One region of the Paenibacillus sp. FSL R5-0713 genome, then DNA from elsewhere that is predicted to be linked to it. Evidence: riboswitches for the same ligand, from Rfam matches in the RefSeq annotation. Region 1 holds a riboswitch; each other region holds the start of a gene.
What was found. Region 1 has a riboswitch for cyclic di-AMP ahead of MKZ12_RS06995 (hypothetical protein). Riboswitches for the same ligand answer to the same signal wherever they lie in the genome.

Region 2: another riboswitch for cyclic di-AMP. It lies ahead of MKZ12_RS17400 (3D domain-containing protein); the one in region 1 lies ahead of MKZ12_RS06995 (hypothetical protein).
Region 3: another riboswitch for cyclic di-AMP. It lies ahead of MKZ12_RS00150 (ubiquitin-like domain-containing protein); the one in region 1 lies ahead of MKZ12_RS06995 (hypothetical protein).

What each region holds. Positions count from the first base shown of each region.
Region 1 is NZ_CP150229.1:1,592,906-1,597,692, forward strand. Features, by position in the region: gene MKZ12_RS06980 (urease accessory UreF family protein) at 1-300, opposite strand, end outside; tRNA gene MKZ12_RS06985 (tRNA-Leu) at 745-827, shown strand; gene MKZ12_RS06990 (glutathione peroxidase) at 975-1,454, opposite strand; cyclic di-AMP (ydaO/yuaA leader) riboswitch at 1,826-2,001, shown strand; gene MKZ12_RS06995 (hypothetical protein) at 2,117-2,515, shown strand; gene MKZ12_RS07000 (HAD family hydrolase) at 2,845-3,528, shown strand; gene MKZ12_RS07005 (Nramp family divalent metal transporter) at 3,664-4,787, opposite strand, start outside.
Region 2 is NZ_CP150229.1:3,928,036-3,932,822, reverse strand. Features, by position in the region: gene MKZ12_RS17410 (ABC transporter substrate-binding protein/permease) at 1-1,089, shown strand, start outside; gene MKZ12_RS17405 (amino acid ABC transporter ATP-binding protein) at 1,076-1,798, shown strand; cyclic di-AMP (ydaO/yuaA leader) riboswitch at 2,020-2,216, shown strand; gene MKZ12_RS17400 (3D domain-containing protein) at 2,219-2,890, shown strand; gene MKZ12_RS17395 (polysaccharide deacetylase family protein) at 2,998-3,792, opposite strand; gene MKZ12_RS17390 (hypothetical protein) at 3,947-4,288, shown strand; gene MKZ12_RS17385 (PspA/IM30 family protein) at 4,401-4,787, shown strand, end outside.
Region 3 is NZ_CP150229.1:30,783-35,569, forward strand. Features, by position in the region: gene MKZ12_RS00140 (HD domain-containing protein) at 1-800, shown strand, start outside; gene MKZ12_RS00145 (TatD family hydrolase) at 1,134-1,904, shown strand; cyclic di-AMP (ydaO/yuaA leader) riboswitch at 2,146-2,399, shown strand; gene MKZ12_RS00150 (ubiquitin-like domain-containing protein) at 2,671-3,855, shown strand; gene rnmV (ribonuclease M5) at 4,011-4,556, shown strand; gene rsmA (16S rRNA (adenine(1518)-N(6)/adenine(1519)-N(6))-dimethyltransferase RsmA) at 4,561-4,787, shown strand, end outside.

The sequences.
Region 1 (4,787 bases):
GGCAGCTTGTTCTCTGAGATCTCCAGGAGTTCGCTGAACATGGACCAGTTTATCGATCAGAGCTATCCGCCATGTATCCTTGTGATCTGCTGCGGTATAGATGCCTTTGATGGCCATGCCTTCAAGACGAACAATGCTGGGATGCAACTGACAACGCATGAATGATTCGAGATCTTCAGCATTACGAATGGTACCCTCCCTGATATGGATATCCATGCCGAAGGAATGGGTAAACCCTCCAACCTGAATAGAGGAATCAAGCAGTTTGACATAATCGAGCAGCTTATTCCCACGGTTCACAATCATTCGCCTCCTGTGTTCGTTAAATGTCATGTTAAATGACATTTATATTCCTTTTTGCTAACTTTATGTTTGAAAATCCGAATTATATGATAGTTATCATCCCATAAACGTCCGCTTTTTGTCAATAGTATCCGTTAAATTTAATGAATAGATTCTGATATTTAATATTTGTGTCATTTTATATAACTTATTATGTTATTTATGTGACGAAGTGCAGGGAGGACTATATATAAGAAAGGACTATATATAAATGAATCAACAAGATCGGCTCTTACCGAAAAAGAGGGGATCAAATCTAATAATATGCACTTCATGGGTAAACATGACGAGAATATGCGTTTTTTGAGGAAAATGCCTAGCTAAAAAAGAAGGTTTAAAAAATACTTTACTTTTATTTCAGAACCCTGTATAATCAATTCTGTTGCCGATTATTTACGACATGCGGTCGTGGTGGAATGGCAGACACGCTATCTTGAGGGGGTAGTGGGCGTATGCCCGTGGAGGTTCGAGTCCTCTCGACCGCATCATATGAACGATGAAGAAGAAGCTTTCCATTAATGGAAAGCTTCTTTTTTTGCCTTTTTGAACAGTCTGGTACCAGAAGTTGAAAAAAGGCCATCCATTACCGGGGGTAATGGTGCTCTACCTTCCGGCTAAGGGTGGCCGATGTACTATTTTTGCAGTAAGTTCTTGATATCTTCTTCAATCTTGTCAGGTGTTGTTTTGGGAGCATAACGTTTAACTACCTGTCCGTTCTGATCCACAAGGAATTTGGTGAAATTCCATTTGATTGCTTTGGAGCCGAGCAGGCCGGGTGCTTCTTTGCTAAGGTGTTGGAAGAGCGGGTGAGCACTTGAGCCATTCACATCAATTTTCTCAAACATAGGGAAGCTCACGCCATAATTCATCTGACAGAACTCCGCGATATCGTCGGAAGAACCTTTTTCCTGGGCAAACTGGTTGCTTGGAAATCCAAGGACTTCAAATGGCGCATCCTGGAACTTGTCTTGCAGTTCTTGCAGACCTTTGAATTGAGGTGTAAGTCCGCATGAGCTTGCCGTATTCACAATCAGTAACACTTTATCACGGTAGTCGGACATTTCAACTTCTTGACCGCGAAGGGTATTCACTTTGTAATCGTAGACTGTCATCTCAATCGCCTCCATGATATCATCTGATACCTTTCATTATATTGGTTACAATTAAATAATGCAAAACTAATATGATGTTAAAAGAATCAAAACTGGCAAGTTGTGCAGAATGCGTGAATGAATTGCGAAGTGATTTACGCCAGAGTGAGAATTAGATAGCCTTGACGAGGTGGATAGCGTATAACCGTATTGTAAGCGTTATTATATATGAATAATGGCGAAAATCTGCCGATTCGGTGATCTGTCCGGACTTTACACTGCCATGGCACGGGTGTATGATTCATATCGTAATTTCAATTTAAAACTAAATTGTACCTGAAAAACGAAACAAACGATAATATCGCTCGATCTTAACTTAAGATATACGAACGATGTTTTAATCGCTGAGTTTCCATTCATTCATGAATGGGAAACGGGGGAACCAACGGAATGCGCTGTCCAGGACAGTAGGCATTCAAGGGGTGAATTTTCCGGTGACAGCCGGAAATAGGGCGACTCTCGCGCCCGAATCCGTCAGCTAACCTCGTAAGCGTTAAAGGGAGAGGCAACAAGCCGTACGCTGGTTCATGGCGTTTTCGCCATGGATTCTTTAAGAAGCGTTCGGGAGGCCTTGGTCCCCCACGCTTCTTTTTTGTTGTCTTTTCACGCCAAGGGAGGAACGAATGATGGATACTGAGATGATCTTAGTGACTGCTCCTAATGAAGCAGGACGCAAATTTATCAAATTGCTGATGTACAAAAAAATGCCGTTTGCCGTTCTAACCAACAGTGCAGGGGAAGAGCGCAGACTCCGTAGAATCGGAGTAGAACATGTCATTCGCATGAATACGGCTGCAGCTCAAAAATGGTTTTTGCCGCAGGCAAGCGTTGGTAACGTGTTTATTTTCGAGAACAGCCTGAATCTGACCTGTCGTTATTTACAGATCTGTCGATCGTGGACATCAAAATCCCTATGCGTCATTACGGAGCAAAGCCATCCGAAGGGGATCTATCGGGGAATGGGTGCAGACCGGATTGTATATTCACTCAATGGGGAAGTCGGCTTTCTCCTCAATGGGTAATGTCATAGCTTGAGATTGCTCAGGTGTAAGGTGCCTGTTATAATTGAATGTATCGATAAACGGAAATTTGAGGAGACTCGTGCATGATGGTGAGTCTTCTTTTTTATGGTTTTAAAGGTAGTTCAAAAAGTCCGCTTTTGATTACGAAGGATGCCTAGCGGCATCATCAGCATCGAATATGAAATTCAGCCGAAATGTCCGTTGCTCACGTAGTTTTCCCTACGCTCCGCTACTCCATTTCTAGCTTCATTCCATCTTCTCGATACTGAAAACCAGACTTTTTGAACACGAACTTTTAGATTGCCTGTGGCTTACAAGGAGGAATTGGCGTGCCGGATGTGGGTGGATTGAAGTGGTTGTTTTTTGATGTTGGAGATACGCTAGTGGATGAATGGGACCCCGTTGATGATATTATCGGACAGTTCGTTCGCGAAGCCGGTGCTTTGGGGTATCCGGTGAAGATTGAGGCGGTACGTGAATTGTTCGCGAACTGTTATCAGAAATATGAACAATGGCCCATGAGAGTGGCAATTCGCACATTCATTGAAGATGAAGGACATCAGAAACAGATTCAGGACAAGCTGAAGTTTAAAAAAGATCTTGAACGACCTTTTCCTTCAGCGGATTCCGTTCTTCAGCAGTTGTCGCGGTATTATCGCATTGGCATTATCGCCAATCAGAGTCCTGGAACGGAAGAAAGACTGGAGAGTTACGGACTGCGAAAGTATGTTGATGTTCTGGCATGCTCGGCTGAAGAAGGGGTGTCCAAGCCAGATCCAGAGCTGTACGCTGTAGCCCTGAAACAGGCGGGTTGTGCACCGGAGGAAGCCGTCATGATCGGGGATCGGATTGATAACGATATCATTCCTGCCCGGAAGCTGGGCATGCGTACGATTCGAATTATGCAGGGGTACGGAAGATTCCAGCCAGACCGATCGGATGACGAACGTGCGGATTGGACTGTGGATTCATTGGATGAACTCCTGCCTTTACTGGTGCCGGATCAGGAATAGATGATTATTTGTTAGAGCTCGGAGTTTTACTACAAAAAGAAACACCTCGCTGTACTGCAATAATAAAGGCTGATCAACTTGGTATTGAATACCGGAGTTGATCAGCCTTTTTGATGTTTAGTCGATATGACGAGATTAGAATAACCGGATCGTCTGAATGATCAGATATACATTCAGCACAACGATAATTGCGGCAATGACCCATGAGATGATTTTGAGCCACAATTTGTTAGCGAATGCACCCATGCTTTTTTTATCACTCGTGAACATGACCAGAGGGATTACCGCAAAAGGTAATTGAAGAGACAGTACAACCTGACTCAAAATGAGCAGTTCTTCTGTGCCGTGTTCTCCTGCAATTGCTGTGACAATTACTGCCGGGATGATGGCGATCAGACGTGTGACCAGTCTGCGCAGCCAAGCCGGAATCCGAATGTTGAGGAAACCTTCCATAACAATCTGCCCTGCGAGTGTACCTGTAAGGGTAGAATTCTGGCCTGATGCTAACAGCGCCACACCGAACAGGATACTTGCGATTGTAGTCCCTAATAGGGGGGTGAGCAAGTGGTAGGCATCGGAGATCTCGGCAACCTGCGTCATGCCGGCACTATGGAATACAGCAGCTGATACAATCAGGATGGCCGCATTGATGAACAAGGCGAGTGTTAGCGCGATTGTAGAGTCCATGGTCGAATAACGAATCGCTTCTTTTTTGCCCTGTGGTGTCTGTTCGATCTGACGCGTCTGCACAATGGAAGAATGCAGATACAGATTATGCGGCATCACGGTTGCTCCTATAATACCAATGGCAATATAGAGCATGGCAGGGTTCTGCAGGATCTCCACATTTGGGACAAAACCATGGAGAACACCGCCCATATCCGGTTTTGCCAGGAACAGGTCAATCCCGAAGCAGAGGGCAATGGTGGCCATCAGCACGATGACGAGTGTTTCCAAGGCGCGGAAGCCTTTGTTTTGCAGTACAAGAATCAGGAGTACATCAACGGCGGTGATGATAACTCCGTACAACATGGGAATGTTAAATAAGAGCTTTAATGCGATGGCAGAACCGATGACCTCAGCCAGATCGGTAGCTGCAATGGCCAGTTCACACAGAATCCATAACATGACGACAACGGGCATGCTGAAGCGTTCGCGGCAGGCTTGGGCCAGATCCCGTCCAGTGACGATGCCAAGCTTTCCTGCCAACGATTGAAGTACAACGGCCATCATGTTCGAGAGTAAGATGACGGATAACA
Region 2 (4,787 bases), 2.3 Mb from region 1:
TCAAAACAAGTGATCATGGTTCGCAATGTGGATAAAGACAAATATCCAACCATGACCGAACTTGAAAATGCGAAGATTGGCGTTCAGAAAGGCTCCATTCAGGAAACGATCGGACAGAGTATTCCAGGAGCGAAGCTTACTGCGCTTGATAAAATCTCGGATATCGTGCTTCAACTGCAAACCAAACGTATTGACGCGGCAATCGTAGAAGATACCGTGGCTGCAGGTTATCTGGACGATATCATTGGACTTGCTGCTGCTGTTCCGGACGAAGAGCAAGCAGAAGCGGCAATCGGGATTCGTAAAGGCAATACCGAGCTGCTAGCAGCCGTAAATGGAACACTGGAGCGATTGAAAAGCGAAGATAAAATCAATCAGATGGTGACGGACGCCAGCCTCATGATGGCGGACAAAGCAAACAAATCACAAAATATTTTCCAAGTATTCTGGCAGTACAAAAGTTTCTATGCTACAGGTATAGGCTACACACTTCTGTTGTCTGCACTTGGGGTTATCTTCGGGGTAATTATTGGATTGATCATCTGTTTGTTCCGTTTGCATGACGCTGCAATTTTGCGGTGGATCGGTACTGCTTACGTTGAAGTGATCCGTGGTACACCAATGCTGGTACAATTAATGATCATTTACTATGGTTTTTCCCTAAGCTTTGGCATTAACTTCACTGCACTTCAGGCAGGTATCATTACACTTTCAATTAATAGTGGTGCTTATCTGGCAGAGATTTTCCGTGCAGGTATTCAAGGTGTGGATCGGGGTCAGTTGGAAGCAGCTCGTTCCCTGGGAATGGGTAGAGGGGCAGCAATGCGTTATATTATTTTACCGCAAGCCTTCAAAGCTGTATTACCGGCGATCGGTAATGAATTCATAACCATCATCAAAGAATCCTCCATTATCTCCGTTATCGGTATGGTGGACATTATGTATCAGGCAAGTGTGGTCAAAAACATTACGTACCAAGGCTTGAGTCCATTTTTGATTGCAGCAGCCATCTACTTTGTAATGACGTTCATTTTGTCCAAGCTGCTGGGACGACTGGAAAGGAAGTTGAGTGCAAGTGATAGACGTTAGACAATTACACAAATCTTATGGAAATAACGATGTGCTTAAGGGCATTAACGTGACGATTGGCAAAGGTGAGGTTGTCGTGGTCATCGGTCCTTCCGGTTCGGGGAAAAGTACATTCTTGCGTTGTCTGAACCTGCTGGAACAACCTACCTCGGGAGAGATTGATTTTGAAGGCGTGTCAATCACAGACCCCAAGCACAACATTAACGCAACTCGTGAGAAAATGGGAATGGTGTTTCAGCATTTCAACCTGTTCCCACACAAAACGGTAGAACAAAACATCACAATCGCTCCGATCAAAGTAAAGAAACAATCCACGCTGGAAGCGGAAAAAATTGCTGCTGATCTGCTTAACACCGTGGGCTTGTACGATAAAAAAGATGTATTCCCGAATCAGCTGTCCGGTGGACAGAAGCAGCGGATCGCCATTGCTAGAGCACTGGCCATGCAGCCGCATGTCATGCTGTTTGACGAGCCTACCTCGGCACTGGACCCCGAGATGGTCGGCGAAGTGCTGGATGTCATGAAACGTCTTGCAGAAGGTGGGATGACCATGGTCATCGTAACGCATGAGATGGGGTTTGCACGTGAAGTGGGAGACCGTATCCTGTTCATGGATGGCGGGGTTATTGTGGAAGAGGGAACACCTGATGAGGTGTTTGGAGCACCGAAAAATTCACGTACACGTGACTTCCTTGCGAAAGTACTCTAAATGAATTGATTAAATAGCGTTACTGACTTCGAGTCGGTAACGCTATTTTTTTGTTGAAAATAATTACATATGGGATTCAAAAAGTAACTATTCTGTTACCAAATATATAGCGGATATCTGGCCCAAACACTTTTAGTGTATTCAATATTCTTACACGTGCTTATACATGTTGAATCCATTTGGTAAGAATTACTACAAGTTCAGGTTACAAAATTGTGATATATTGAACTCTGCCGAAACTTCCGGACAGGGAGTGCGGGGGATGTAACGATGCAGATAGTGCAGGGGGAAGATCTACAGCACACTGCTTGGGGTGAATTAGGGGTACATATCGTTTCAAATGTAATGATGGACCTATAGGGTGGGCTCCTCATCCGAATCCGACAACTAACTTCGCAGGCACAATGAGGGAGGAAGACCATGATTAACAAGAAACGTATAGCCAAAACAGCAGTAGCATTAATGACAACAGCAATGCTCATACAAGCCGTTCCGGCTCACGCCGATTCAGTTCATGTGGCCAAAGAGGGAGATACCTTCTACACCTTATCGAAACAATACGGAGTATCAATGAACACATTAGTTAAAGCAAACAATGACATTTCGCCTTACAACATTTATGGTGGTTTGAAAATTACGATTCCCGGTAAGGCAAACAATGTAGCAGCCGCGGCGACGGAGAGCAAGACCCAAGCCAAAACGGTTACCACAGCAAGCTTGGACGTTAACACAGATAACAAAGTGGTTCAAGCGTGGGGTAAAACATTTGATTACAGTAAAACTGTGAACGTGAAAGCAACAGCGTACTCTGCAGATCCGTCTGAAAATGGAGGATGGGGTGCCGTCGATTATTTCGGAAATGACCTTGAACTGGGTACGATTGCAGTAGATCCTAGTGTCATTCCACTTGGAACCAAAGTACTGGTAACGGGTCACAGCCATCCAGGCTTGCCAAAACAGGCTTTTGTGGCTACAGCACGTGATGTGGGCGGTGCAATCAAGGGTCACCGGATTGATATCTTTATCCCTGGTAGCAAACAATCGGTAAGCACATTTGGTTTTCAGGATATCGAGTTGTACATTCTGAAGTAGAGCGTAAATTACATTTAAACTGAATTCAAACAGGGTGTCTGCCAGTCGCTAACTTGCGATTGAACAGCACCCTTTTAATATTTCCATGATTACCTAACACGGTTATTCTATTCTTTCGCCTTCGGTAATCCCAGCATTTCGTCCAAGGTGACCAGTTCATATCCCCGGTTACGCAGTTCCTCAATAATTTCAGGCAAAGCCTCAATCGTGCCATTCAGATTCGATCCAACACCGCCTCCTGCATGTTGTAGAACGATGGAGCCAGGTTTTACAGCAGACAGGATGTTATCTTTCACCTTTTCCTTGGAAAGACCTTTCCAGTCCAGAGAGTCAACGTTCCAGTTCACAATACTATAATGTTGTCTGGCAGCCCATTGCAGCTGTTCTTCATTAATGTCTCCATACGGAGGTCGAATCATCTTGGGCGTATATCCCGCCAAATGGCGAATGATATCCCCGGTATGTAAAATTTGTTTGCGGAAGGCATTCATCGACAGCTTACTGAACTCCGGATGATTGTAGCTGTGATTGCCAACGATGTGCCCTTCCTTAACAATCCTTTTTACCAAATCGGGGTGCTTCTCAGCACGACTACCAACGATGAAAAACGTAGCTCTGACTTTATACTTTTTCAACAGATCCAACACCTGCGGAGTAAACCGTGGATCGGGCACATCATCAAATGTCAACGCAACCTGCTTGGTTGAAGGACCATTAGTTTTGAACGTATCGGCATATTTCTGACGTAACTGTCCCAATGTTAATTGTTCTTCTTCCACGGAATCAGTATTGGATACCGATTCACTTGGCGGGTCTGAAGCATCCCGTGATGAAGCTGGTGGTGCTTGATATCCGCCGAGAAAAACAACGATAACCATCAGCATAATGAGGCGTACGCGCATAATAACAGCCTCCTTTTCCAAAATGACGTTCTCTATGGTATGCCCGTGGACTTGAGAAAATATGCGCAGTGTGAGAAGTTTCATTGCTGATTTAACTCATGACAGCCATAATTCCTCCATATATAACATATAGAAAAGGAGCGGTGGAATAGCCATGAGTACATATGATTTGAAATCGATACGTTTACAGGTGATTGAAGCAGGAGAGGATAAGGTTTTTCTCGTTACTGGAGGAAAAGCTCATATTGGCGCTGTAGCCACGTTCTATGTGGAAGATGAGCGGGTCAGCGGCACGACAGTCCATATTCCGGGACATAAGGAACAAGAACTGTGTGAGCGGCTTGCCCGAAAGGCTGCCCAACAATTAAAAATGACCGTTACGGTAATTATGGGTATCCATTTTGATTCCATTACACGGATGCAGATCGATGAAATCGTGCAGACTGCAGAGAGGCTAATGGAGGATCATCTGAGCAAGGATAAACGATCTTCCTAATATAAAGAGCAATCGCATGTTTTAATTTTATTTGCTAAAATTGAAACGAGTTGTAGATTGTTACGTATGTATGTTTATATACGATGTAATATCGACTAGGAGGAATAACATAATGTCCATTTTCAAACGTTTACGTGATCTAACCATGTCTAACATCAACGCTATTATTGACAAGGCAGAAGACCCAATCAAGATGACGGACCAATACATCCGTGACATGCAAGAGGATCTGGAAGATGCGGAGAAAGCAGTAGCGCAACAGATCGCCATTGAGAAGAAATTCAAGCAGTTATTCGAAGAGCAGGAAGCTCTAGTGAAAAAACGTGAAGAGCAGGCGCATACGGCGGCACGTGCTCAAAACTTGGATCTGGCCCGCAGGGCTTTGGAAGAGAAAAAAGCAGCCGAAGAGAAGATGACTGAGTACAAAACCAGTTATGATCAAAACAAGGCTTCAGCAGATAACCTGCGTGGCAAGCTGGACGAGATGCGTAAGCAACTG
Region 3 (4,787 bases), 1.6 Mb from region 1:
TGGTGAACTTGGTGACCAGCCCGCTTGATGCAGACCGAATGGACTATTTGCTTAGGGATGCTTATTTTACAGGTGTAAATTACGGCACGATTGACCTTGATCGCATCCTTCGGATGCTGCGTCCCTATCATGGACGAATTGTAGTCAAGGAGTCAGGCATGCATGCTGTGGAGGATTACCTCATGTCTAGGTATCAGATGTATTGGCAGATTTACTTCCATCCGGTAACTCGTAGTTCTGAAATTCTATTGCGGCAAATATTCAAGCGAGCAAAAACACTCATACAGCATGATTTTCAATTTCGCTTTATGATTGATCCACTCCCTCAATTATTTGCAGGAGAATTATCCGTAGATGAATATTTGCAGTTGGATGAAGCATTAATTCAGACGGCATTTACACAGTGGCGAAAGGAGGACGATACTGTTCTGAGTGAGTTATGCGAACGTTTTATGGATCGCAAGTTATATAAGTATGTAGAGCTTGAACAGGTCGACTTGACAATAATAGAAGAGATTCGGGAAGCTTTTGTACAGGCAGGCCTTGATCCCGAATATGATCTTGAAATTGATTTTCCTTCCGATAATCCGTATGATGTTTTTCGTCCGGATGAATCCACGGATAAGCAGATTCTTCTTCTGGATCGACAGGACAATTTACGTGAGTTGTCAGAAGTATCTGACATTGTCCGTTCCATCAGCGGGCTTCACCGGGGGAAACATCATTTGTATTACCCGCAAAACAAGGTGGATGCGATTATTCATGAATTACCGTCACATATACGCCCCTATTTCTTGTAATCGTGTGGGTATAATCCAATGAAGAATTTAGATATCAAAAGACTTTCAAAAAGAGCTATTTTTCATGATACAGTAATCTGCTTTAATGGGGAGTATATGTAGATCGACATAATTTTGTAAATGCAAGTAGGCAAAGTTAGCACAATCAGCAATATGTAGATCAGAATATCCTTATATCTTCTATATATTGTAGTTGTGAAGAAACAAACGTAATGATGTAATATACAGATTGCCCAAAATGTTTTATGTATGAGTCATTGAAAAATTTGAATTTCACCAATTAAATTTTCAAAAGAAGATAGTCGTTATTTCGACATGAAGGGAGATACAGACATGATGCTGTTCGACACACATACACATCTGGATGCACCACAATTCGACGAGGACCGCGAGGACATGATTCAGCGTGCTGTGGATGCAGGAGTTGGTCGCATGATCAACATTGGCTTTAACCGGGAGACAATTCCAACGACAATGAAACTCGCTGAAACGTATGACTTTATATATGCAGCTGTAGGTTGGCATCCCGTAGATGCGATCACAATGCAGGAAGGGGATTTGGAGTGGATTGCATCTTTATGCAAGCATGAAAAAGTGGTGGCAATCGGTGAGATTGGATTGGATTATCACTGGGATACTTCACCGAAGGAAATACAGCATCGCGTATTACGACAACAAATTGCCTTAGCGCGTGAAGTGAACATGCCGATTGTCATCCATAATCGGGATGCACATGAGGATATCATAAGAATTTTGCGTGAAGAGAAGGCGAGTGAAGTTGGTGGTGTGATGCATTCGTTCTCGGGCAGCTGGGAAACAGCAAAAAGTTGTCTCGATATGGGTTTCCATCTCTCCTTCGGAGGACCGATTACATTCAAAAACGCAAAGCAACCCAAAGAGGTGCTGGCGAAGGTTCCGATGGACCGATTTTTCATTGAAACCGATGCTCCGTATTTGACACCTCACCCTTATCGCGGGAAACGAAATGAGACAGCGCATGTACGTCTGGTTGCAGAGGCAGCTGCGGAAATTAAAGGCATTTCGGTGGAGGAAATTGCTGCAATAACCACCAAAAATGCCATGGAACGATTTGGAATTCGTTAAAAAAACGAGCAAATGAGGTGAAAAAGGCAGGTAAGGGGAGTTAATTTGCCCTTTGATCCAAATAAATCAAGAATATTACAATATTTTAACCAAATATTCAGAAAAACGTACTTGATCAACGCTTTACAACATGCATCAAAACAGGATATCATCTTTTCAGTGAATTGTTGTGCGGAAAATTGGACAGATGTTCGGGGGATGAACAAAGGGACACTTTCCGATGAAACAACATTACTTTCATGAATCAGTCTCGCTGAGTCTCCGTTAACGGAGAGCGGGGGAACCAATAGGGCTTAAACATCGGTGTATTTGGCCGATGCGCAACGTTCGCTGACCCAAAAGCAGCGAAGGGAACTGCGAAGCCGTATTTGATTTCTTCTTTGGGTCTCGGGGTGAATTCAAGGGCGTCCGCCATGAGCGGGTGACCCAAGATAGGGCGGCTCTCTTTCGCCCGAACCCGACAGCTAACCTCGCAAGCGGAAAAAGAGAGGCAACCTCGTGCATGAATTTCCGATATTCAAAATCATTCGGAAGCCACGAAAGAGTTCCTCTTACACTCTTTCTTTGGCTTTTTTGTTTTTGAATAAAAGAAATGTTGTCATCATACGGTAGGTATTCAGGAGGATGACATCATGTTGCGAAGATTGATTCATGGTGCAGAACCGATCAGTTGGTCCGATCTGTGTTCTGTAGAAAATTTGGTATAGTCACGTCAAAGACATCATGCGTTACTTTAGACGGCGAGGCTATGAAGGAGGACGGAGAAGTGGGCACATTCCAACCAGAAGAGACCCATGAGTCACGATCATCCAGTAAGTCTTTCGCGTTGCGGTGGAAGCATGAGAACATGCGTCAAATGGCATTGATCGCGATTTTCTCAATTGCGCTTACAATCATGATCTTGTTAGTCGTTTACGGTCAGGCCGGGAAACAAATTTCACTGGTTATTGATGGCAAAGCTCAGGTGGTAGAGACTCGTACAGGAATGCTTCAGGAAATGCTGGAGGAGCAGTCGATCACAGTCAGCCCTCACGACAAGGTATCCATGTCCATGAACGGGGCGATTACAGATGGAGACCGAATCGTTATTGAGCGGGCCGTTCCAGTTAACATTACGGCAGACGGAGACACCAAGACTCTGTATACAACGGATTCATCCGTAGAAGATGCAATTCAAAAATCAGGTATTCAAGTTGAAAGTAATGATAAGGTGTATCCGGCGCTTGGAACTGCGATCAAAGCAGATATGAAGATCCGTGTAGTGCGCGTAACAAAGCGTACAGTGGATGTAGAACAACCAATCGCTTACAAAGTAATTAAAACGGCTGACCCTAGCTTGTACAAAGGGGATAACCGTGTCGTTGTGAACGGCAAAGAAGGCACACTTGTACAGCACATCGAAAAGGTATTTCAGGATGGAGAATTGGTCTCCAAAAAAATGGTCGGCAAATCTGTCGCGAATAATCGTGTAGATAAAGTGATTGCTGTCGGCACCAAAGCAAAACCTGTTGTGAAAAAACCAGAGATTCAGACCGTATCAGCTCAAACTTCAACAACGAAGAAGGCTACAACAACGAACTCGAAGAAAACATCTGCCTCGGGCAGCAAAGTGATTACCGTATCCGGGACTTCTTTTAAATACTCCAAAGTACTTAAGAATGTATCCATGACTGCCTACTCTTCCGAAGAGCCTGGCATTGGAACCAAAACAGCTTCCGGTACTCGTGTAACGGAAGGACGCACCATTGCGGTTGATCCCAAAGTCATTCCAATTGGCTGGTGGGTATATATCGAAGGTCTGGGATTCCGTCGTGCGGAAGATACAGGCGGTGCCATTAAAGGCAACAAAATTGACGTATATTATGACAGTGTGAAGCATGCCCTGAATTTTGGACGCAAGAAAGGCAAGACGGTCTACGTGATCGGTCCGGTGAAGCCGGAAGCGAACTAAAATCGTTTTACTTTGAAATGGGAATGCTATAAAATAGTTGCATGAATAATTCATGCGGAATATGCGGCGGAGGGGTCTGAATTCAGTCTCCCCCGCCGTTTGGCAGAGAAGAGGATATTCCTCTTCTTTTTGCGTTAGAAAGGAAGAAATGGAACATGATAAAAGAAGTCATTGTGGTGGAAGGCCGTGATGATACGGTAGCCATCCGTCGGGCCGTGGAAGCCGATACCATAGAAACAGGTGGATCAGCCATTAACCAACGCATTCTGAAGCGGATTGCGCTTGCTCAGGAGAGACGGGGAGTCATTGTACTGACAGATCCGGATCATGCCGGCGAACGCATTCGTAAAATCATTGCGAATAAGGTGCCTGGCTGCAAACATGCTTTCATTCCGGAAGCCGATGCCACACGCAAAGGGGATATTGGGGTGGAGAATGCCTCACCGGAGGCGATCCGTCATGCTCTTGCACGCGTACATACTTCATACGAAGGCGCTCCTAGCCTGATCGATTGGGAGGACCTGATCGCGGCAGGACTTATTGTGCATCCGCAGGCTGCTGCACGTCGCATGGAGATGGGCAATCTGCTGGGTATCGGATATTGTAACGGTAAGCAGTTCCACAAACGTCTCGGTGTATTTCAGATTACACGGGAAGAGTTCTCTACAGCATTAGCGCAAATTGAACGTGAAGGATTGTGAGCATATGAAGGATATGGAAGAGACGATAGAAATTGCAACGCCCAAGCGAACCAAAGAAATTATTCAAAGACACGGATTCTCATTTAAGAAAAGTCTAGGTCAGAACTTTTTGATCGATCAAAATATACTGAACAAAATTGTTAATGCAGCCGATTTGGACGAGTCCAAGGGCGCTTTAGAGATCGGACCGGGTATTGGAGCCCTTACGGAACGATTGGCCCGGGTAGCGGG